One region of the Ureibacillus sp. FSL E2-3493 genome, then DNA from elsewhere that is predicted to be linked to it. Evidence: predicted binding sites of a transcription regulator. Region 1 holds the regulator's gene; the other holds the start of a gene.
The links. Region 1 encodes NrdR, which represses ribonucleotide reductase genes. Its sites were predicted from a motif close to AACACNATATATNGTGTT; they were not measured.

Region 1 (4,443 bases):
AATCAACCGATTCCGTATTCAACCAGAAGTGAAAGATTTAATTCGTCAATGTTTCGTTCAATTCCGTTGCCAATTGATTGAAGAAAAGCTTATTGATCAAGAAGCAATTTTTATCGATGGTACAAAAATTGAAGCGAATGCGAATAAATTTACGTTTGTTTGGAAGAAAACCATTGAAAAATATCATCAAAGTTTAATTGAAAAGTCAAACCAGCTATACAATGAGTTACTAGAGAGTGAAATCATACCTGAAATTCAACGTGAAAGCGATGAACAGTTAACATTGGAAGAGCTCGCTCAATTGGTTCAAAAAGTGGACGATGTCGTAACTGAGTATGATAAACAAATTGAAACATCATCAGATGTTCCAGAACGAAAAGCCTTAAGAAATGAACGGAAATACCCGAAACAAGTGCGCAAGCAGTTGATTGATTTTGTCCTACGTAAACAAAAATACGAAAGAGACTTTGAAATCTTCGGTACACGCAATAGCTATTCTAAAACAGATCCAGATGCGACGTTTATGCGAATGAAAGATGATTATATGAAAAACGGACAATTAAAAGCTGGATATAATGTACAAATCGCAACGGAAGGTCAATATACGCTTGCCTATAGTATATATACAAATCCAACAGATACACGTACGTTAATTCCATTTCTAGATGAGATTGAGCAGCATTATTTTGAGTTACCAAAACACATTGTTGCAGATGCAGGTTACGGTAGTGAACAAAACTTTCATGATATCCTTTCGAATAGAAAACGAGAAGCACTTATTACGTATAGTATGTATTTGAAAGAACAAAAGAAAAAGTATAAACAAAACATATTTAATCCCGATAACTGGACGTATGATGAAGAAACCGATACATATACATGTCCTAATCAAAAACGTCTTGAATTTCAATATTATTCTGTCCGTAATGACCACACAGGCTTCCAACGGAAGCTCAAAATTTACGAGTGTGAAGACTGTTCGGGATGCCCATTCCGTTCATCGTGTACCAAAGCTAAAGAAGGCAACAATCGAAAATTAATGGTAAATGAAAAATGGGAACAGCAAAAAGAATATGTAAGAGCAAAGCTTTCAGAAGAGAAAACAAGTGCCATTTATCGAAGACGCAAAATCGATGTGGAACCAGTTTTTGGATTCTTGAAGGCTAATTTGCGTTTCACTCGATTTTCTGTACGAGGAAAATCGAAGGTAGAAAACGAAATGGGCCTCGCATTAATGGCTGTGAATTTAAGAAAATTCATGGCCATTAACTAAAGAAAAAAAGAATTTACATACAAAAATAGAGAAAGGTGAATTTGAGTTTCCTCAAATTCACCTTTCCCACTATTTGAAGCTAGTTATGTCCCAGCCTCCTTTTTTTATTTGTCAAAATATATTAAAATGTAGTTTTGCATACACAAAGAAGAGCTATTTTTCTAGAACAACTAGATTTGTTATAATAAGATTACTAATTAAAAGTGAGACGGGAGAAAAATTTTTATGAGATGTCCAGATTGTCAATATAATGGAACAAGGGTAGTGGATTCAAGGCCAGTAGATGACAATAAAGAAATTCGCCGAAGACGTGAGTGTGAGTCTTGTGGCTTTCGTTTTACAACCTTTGAAAAAATCGAGGAAACACCTTTAATTGTCGTTAAAAAGGATGGTTCCAGGGAAGAATTTAGTCGGGAAAAAGTATTGCGTGGTTTAATTCGAGCATGTGAAAAACGGCCGGTCGCTTTAGAAACGTTAGAGGGGATTGTCCTAACTATTGAAAAGGATTTAAGAAGAATAGGCAATTCGGAAGTCCGTTCGGAAGATGTAGGAGAAAAGGTCATGGATCTATTGGCACATGAGGATGAAGTCGCTTATGTTCGATTTGCCTCTGTTTATCGTCAATTTAAAGATATCAACGTCTTTATTTCTGAGTTGAAAGAATTGCTACATCGCCAAACGGATATAAAAAAATGAATGTGTGGAGGGAATTAAATGGTTCATTTGTATAAAGAAGTGCAGCCTACAGATCATTTTGAAATTAGTCTCCCTCAATTTCTTTCAACAAATGAACGCCAACTGTTAACATTATTTTATCAACCGTTGACAGGTCCTGAACCAATTAGTCTCTATTTAACTTTATGGGCAGAAGGGGAAGATTTACATACTACGCCTATGACCCATTATTATTTAATGAACGTTTTAAATATGTCTATTGGAAAAGTGTTTGAAGCACGTATTGCTTTAGAGGCGATCGGATTACTTCGTACATGGCGAAAGGATGAGGAAGATAGTCGCCATTTTATATACGAATTAATCCGACCCCTTGATGCCCATTCCTTTTTCCAAGACCCATTGTTATCGATGTTTTTATTTTCAAAAATTGGGGAACAGGCATATCGGAAATTGCGAAGACGTTTTATTAAACCGATGAATAAACAATCCTTTAAGGAAGTATCCCGTTCGTTTATGGATGTGTACAAGCCTGTCCATACGAATATACCAAAGGATGTAATAGAGGCAAATAGTAATAATCCAAATCAAAATTATCCTTTTTACTATGAGCAATTTGATTTTAATTTGTTAATGTCTGGTCTTTCAGAAAATCTGATTCCTTCCAGTAGTATTACTACGGATGTGAAGGAAGTGATAGCAAAACTGGCATTTTTATATCATTTATCCCCGTTGGATATGCAAAAGGTTGTGATTTTAGCATTGGATGATAATATGCAAGTTTCTCATGACCGATTAAAAAAGGCGGCAGCAGATTATTATAAATTAACTTTATCGAAGGAAGCGCCAAAGCTAGAGAAAACCTTTGTTCAAAGGGAACATCCAATGCCCGAAAAAATATCAAAGGAACAAGAATTACAATTGTATTTGGAAACGACTCCACCCCTTCAAGTGTTAAAGGATATTAATAATGGGAAGGAACCTTTACCATCTTCGGTTCAATTGGCGGAAGATTTAATTGTGAAACATGGGATGCCCGTTGGTGTAGTCAATGTATTGTTGGAGTATGTTATGCTAACAACGGATATGAAGCTTCCTCGAAAATATGTTGAAAGAATTGCAGATCATTGGATGAGGAAAAATTTAAAGACTGCAAAAGAAGCGATGGAATTAGCTCGTACGGAACGGGATAAATATACGAAGTGGAAAAATGAAAACGACAATAAAACTCAAGTGGCTACTTCCGGCTATAAAAAGCAAGCGAGGGCAAGTAAAGAAATCATTCCGGAATGGTTTTACAAAAGGAATGAAGAAAATAGTGAAAACGAGCAACAAGAACAGAAAGCTATTGATTTTGAGCAAGAGCGTTTGAAAATATTAAAAAAACTTGGTGTACAAGATGGGCAGGTGAACTAACATCGAACCGATTAATCAATCATTAAAAAGAACAATTAAAGTACCGTCCTTTGAAGAACGATACAACCAAATTCGTCGTGAAATATTGGAAAACCGTGAGATTCAACAATTTCTAGCAGAAAATGATCAAATCGTAACGACAGATATGGTCGATAGAAGTTTACCTAAATTACAGGAATATATTAGTCAATCGATTGATTGTTGTCATTGTGGCAATACGGAAAATTGTACAAACTATTTAAAAGGCTTTGTACCAAAATTATATATTTCGCAAAATACGATAGATGTTCGTTATGAAAGATGTCAGCAAAAAATACTTGAAGATGAACGCCGGGAAGTTGAACAGATGATTTCTAGTATGCATATGCCAAAGGATGTATTAAGTGCAACATTGAAAGATTTACAAATTGATCATACGTCCCGTGTCAATATTGCCAATAAAGCGGCAGATTTTATTGCTCAATATAAAAGCACGAATGAACTGCCTACAAAAGGTTTTTACTTATATGGTCAGTTTGGTGTTGGAAAATCCTTTGTACTAGGTGCGATTGCTAACGAATTAGCAACTTTAAAAATTCAATCCGTCGTCGTTTTCGTTCCTGAATTTTTACGGGAAATGAAAAATTCCATTCATGATCAATCGTTAAATGAAAAAGTGGATTATGTGAAACGGGCCCAAGTGCTCATGCTGGATGATATAGGTGCAGAAACATTATCCAGTTGGGCTAGAGATGAAATACTCGGTACCATTTTACATTATCGTATGAGTGAACAGCTCCCAACTTTCATTACTTCTAACTTTGACTATAAAGGCTTAGAACACCATTTAGCACAAAATTCCCGTGGTGACGTTGAAGTGATTAAAGCTGCCCGTATAATGGAACGTATTCGTGCTATTACAGTACCTATTGAAATGGGCGGAAAAAATCGTCGCCACGAAAATTAAAATATTCATCTTTCGTAGTTGCATTTTTGCGACTTCGGGCGTATACTTTCTTAATAATTAATCTAAATATGCAAGCTTTGAAAAGGACAACAAGTTTGTGAGACGACTTTTAGAGAGGGAAGCCTTGGCTGGGAGC
Region 2 (4,443 bases), 410 kb from region 1:
TGTTCGTGCTTATACGTATATTCGTACAATGGGTCCAGACGGCTTAAAGGCTGTGACTGAATATGCCGTATTAAATGCGAATTATATGATGCGTCGTTTAGAACCATATTTCGATCTACCTTACAACCGTCATTGTAAACATGAATTCGTCTTATCTGGACGTCGCCAAAAGAAACTAGGTGTTCGCACATTAGATATAGCGAAACGTCTCCTTGACTTTGGATACCATCCACCAACAATCTACTTCCCATTAAATGTGGAAGAGGGAATGATGATTGAACCGACGGAAACAGAATCGAAGGAAACGTTAGATGCATTTTGCGATGCGATGATTCAAATTGCGAAGGAAACGGAAGAAAATCCTTCCTTAGTACAAGAAGCACCTCATACAACGGTAATTAGCCGTTTAGATGAAACGCGTGCGGCACGTACTCCAATTCTTCGTTATACAAAAGTAGAAGCTTAAAATCTAATTAGTGTAGATCGAGTCATTTTAATGGCTCTCTACACTTTTTGTCGTGGTGTGCAAGTGACATTCTATAACGTTTGAAAGGGGACAGCTCAATGGCTTGAGCATGTCCCCTTTCATTATTGGTTAAGCTTTTGTTTTAATTTTACCAGTCCAAGTTTTGAAACCGCCTTGAAGCTGATAAAGTTGGTTATATCCTTTTTTCTTTAAAAATAAAGCAGCACGGGCGCTACGTCCGGAGTTTTGGCAGTATAAATATACTGGTAAATCAGGTCGGATTTCTTTATAACGTTGACGTAATTGTGTTGATGGAATATTACGAGCACCTAAAATATGACCTGCTTCAAATTCTTTTGCTTCCCGTACATCGATTAGTTGAGCTTTTCGATAGCCTTGGATAAATTGATCTTGATTTAAGTTTGACACTGCTTTCTTTAAACGCAGTGTATTGACTAGAACATATACGATGATAAGGCCTAGTATGATAGCAATTGTATAAAGTACAGTCACTGCTTTCTTTCTCCTTTCTTTCTACATATTCCATTATAAAAGAGAAAGTAGCGATAGTCCAATGAGTTTGTTAAAATGATAGTTATGTGTGAGGAGATGATAGGTTTGAAATCAAAATGGTATTTTATTAATTCAGGTCCATGCAGTCCTTCTTATAATATGGCATTGGATGAAGCTTTACTAGATTTCCATAGTGAAGGAGAAATTCCTCCTGTCATTAGATTTTATGAGTGGAATCCAGCAACTCTATCAATCGGTTATTTCCAAAGTGCGAAGAAGGATGTTGATTTTGATGCTGTAAAGGCGCAAAATCTTGGCTTTGTTCGACGTCCTACTGGTGGACGAGCCGTTTTACATGAAAGTGAACTGACTTATAGTATTATCGTTACTGAACAATACCCCGAAATGCCTGCAGGGGTAACAGAAGCTTACCGGGTACTTAGTGAAGGCTTATTACTAGGCTTCCAAAACTTAGGGTTAGATGCTTACTTTAGTGTTCCTGATACAGAAGAAAAACTGGCTGATTTAAAAAAACCAAAAAGTGCTGTATGCTTTGATGCACCAAGCTGGTATGAACTTGTCGTAGAAGGGAAAAAGGTAGCAGGTAGTGCCCAAACACGTCAAAAAGGTGTCATTTTACAACACGGGGCTATATTATTAGATCTTGATGAAGAAAAATTGTTATCCCTCTTTAAATTTTCTTCACCAGAAATGAAAGAAAAAATGCGTGAAAAACTCCCTCAAAAGGCCGTAGCCATTAATCAATTAACAGATAAACAAATTACGATTCCACAATGTGTAGAAGCGTTTAAAAAAGGTTTTGAGCAAGCACTAGACATTGAATTAGTACCTTACGAATTATCGGACAAACAAAAGCAATATGTGAAAGAACTTGAACAAAAAAAATATTTAAATGATGAGTGGAACTTCAAAAAATAAAAGAGGAACGTATGTTTCTCTTTTCGGAAAAATTTTTTTATAGAGTTTAAACTATTGAATTTAAAGGGTTCAGGCAACTTTTAAAAAAATCAACCCCTTGCAACAATATTTGTTATGAGGTAATCTTTTCTAGTAAATAAATATTAACTACATCTAGTGTTGTTTATATTATTCGCATACAATATGTTGTATGTCTCTATCAATGTAAACAACACTAGATTTTATTAAGGGAGGCTGGCAGATGGTAATGTTAAGTGAAACGCATGCAACCATCCTCGTAGAACAACTAAATGAAGACATCAAGAATTTCCCACAAGTACATCCAATCACACCGGACATGCATATTACGCATAAGGGAGTATCAAGATTGGTTATGATTGACCGTTATTCCTTTAAGGATACGGAAAAGAAAACGTTAAAGCCTGGAGATTTTGTTGTATTAACTATTAAAGAAGATCCAAAGTTTCCTGCGCGCGGATTAGGGTTCATTCGTTCAATCGATGTGGAAGCAAAAAAAGCTGAAATATTAATTGAAGAAGAATACCGCCATGTATTAGACAATCCAATTGAACAAGAAACAGGCATCATTGTGCGTTCCTTAGACGTAATTGAAAAGCCTCTTGAAATTTATTACGAACAAATTGCAAAACGCAATGCGACTGGATTAGCTGCTGTTGAAGAAACAGAAGAAAATAAACAAAAATGGTTTGAAAAGTTTTATGAACAGCTTGCTTCATTAAAATTTATTCCTGCTGGTCGTGTATTGTATGGAGCAGGTTCTCAAACAGATGTTACATTCTTTAACTGTTACGTAATGCCTTTCGTACCAGATAGTCGTGAAGGTATTAGTGATCATCGAAAACAAGTAATGGAAATTATGAGCCGTGGTGGTGGCGTTGGTACAAATGGTTCAACATTACGTCCACGTAACACATTAGCCCGAGGTGTAAACGGTAAATCAAGCGGATCCGTATCGTGGCTTGATGATATTGCTAAGCTTACGCATCTTGTAGAGCAAGGTGGTAGCCGTCGTGGGGCGCAAATGATTATGTTAGCCGATTGGCATCCAGATATTGTGGAATTCATTATTTCAAAAATGCAAAACCCACGTATTCTTCGTTACTTAATTGAAAATACAGAAGATGAGTTAATTGCTTCATTAGCAAAGGAAAAGTTAAAATTCAAACCTTTAACACAACAAGAGGAAGCGATGTACCAAGGTATTGTAAACTATAAAGCAATTCCTGGTCTTGGCGGTTTCAACGAAGCGATTATAAAAGAAGCAGAAAGTAAATTACGTGATGGTGGAACTTATAGCGTTCATAATCCGGAATTTTTAACAGGTGCTAATATTTCGGTTACTTTAACAAAAGAATTCATGGAAGCAGTTGAACATGACGCTGATTATGAATTACGATTCCCAGATGTTGCGAACTACACTCCAGAAGAAATGGCTATTTACAACGAAAAATGGCATGAAGTAGGGGACGTACGTGAATGGGAAGCAATGGGTTACGGAGTTCGTACTTATCGAACAATTAAAGCTCGAGAACTGTGGAACTTAATTAATATTTGTGCTACATATGCTGCGGAACCGGGTATTTTCTTTATCGATAATGCGAACGACATGACGAACGCTCGTGCCTATGGTCAAAAAGTGGTTGCAACAAACCCATGTGGAGAACAACCCCTTGCACCATACTCAGTATGTAATTTAGCTGCTGTCAATTTAGCTCAATTTGCCAATATAGAAACAAAAACAGTTAATTACGATGCACTACGGGAAACCGTTCGTATCGGAGTACGTATGCAAGATAACGTCATTAATGCGACACCTTACTTCTTAGAACCAAACCGTAAACAAGCGTTAGGTGAACGTCGAGTAGGTCTTGGAGTAATGGGTCTTGCCGATTTATTAATTTATTGTGAAAAAGAGTATGGCTCTCCTGAAGGCAATGAATTAGTAGATAAAATCTTTGAAACGATTGCTGTAACAGCTTATGAAACATCTATCGAACTTGGTAAAGAACGTGGTAGCTTCCCATTCTTACAAGGTGAAACAGAAGAAGAAACGAAACGTTTAAGAGAAGCCTTCATTAACACTGGTTATATGAAGAAAATGCCTGAACATGTTCGACAAGGAGTGCTTGAAAATGGTATTCGTAATTCCCACTTATTAACGGTTGCTCCAACAGGATCTACTGGTACGATGGTTGGGGTTGCAACGGGATTAGAACCATACTTCTCCTTCACTTACTACCGTTCTGGTCGTCTTGGTAAGTTCATTGAAGTAAAAGCTGAAATTGTGCAAGATTATTTAAATAATCATCCAGAAGCAGATGAAAACAATTTACCACATTGGTTTATTTCATCGATGGAGTTAACGCCTGAAGCCCATGCGGATGTACAATGTGTTATCCAACGTTGGGTAGATTCATCGATTTCTAAAACAGTAAACGCACCAAAAGGCTACACAGTAGAGCAAGTACAAAAAGTGTACGAACGTCTATACAAAGGTGGAGCAA

Region 2: the regulator NrdR is predicted to act here: its motif matches at 2,094-2,111, upstream of MHH69_RS10185 (vitamin B12-dependent ribonucleotide reductase).

Annotation. Positions count from the first base shown of each region.
Region 1 covers NZ_JBBOPK010000001.1:2,396,324-2,400,766, reverse strand. The annotation lists gene MHH69_RS12360 (IS1182 family transposase) at 1-1,273, shown strand, start outside; gene nrdR (transcriptional regulator NrdR) at 1,499-1,969, shown strand; gene MHH69_RS12350 (replication initiation and membrane attachment family protein) at 1,988-3,361, shown strand; gene dnaI (primosomal protein DnaI) at 3,363-4,307, shown strand.
Region 2 covers NZ_JBBOPK010000001.1:1,991,045-1,995,487, reverse strand. The annotation lists gene gcvPB (aminomethyl-transferring glycine dehydrogenase subunit GcvPB) at 1-466, shown strand, start outside; gene MHH69_RS10195 (rhodanese-like domain-containing protein) at 596-979, opposite strand; gene MHH69_RS10190 (lipoate--protein ligase family protein) at 1,139-1,918, shown strand; gene MHH69_RS10185 (vitamin B12-dependent ribonucleotide reductase) at 2,160-4,443, shown strand, end outside.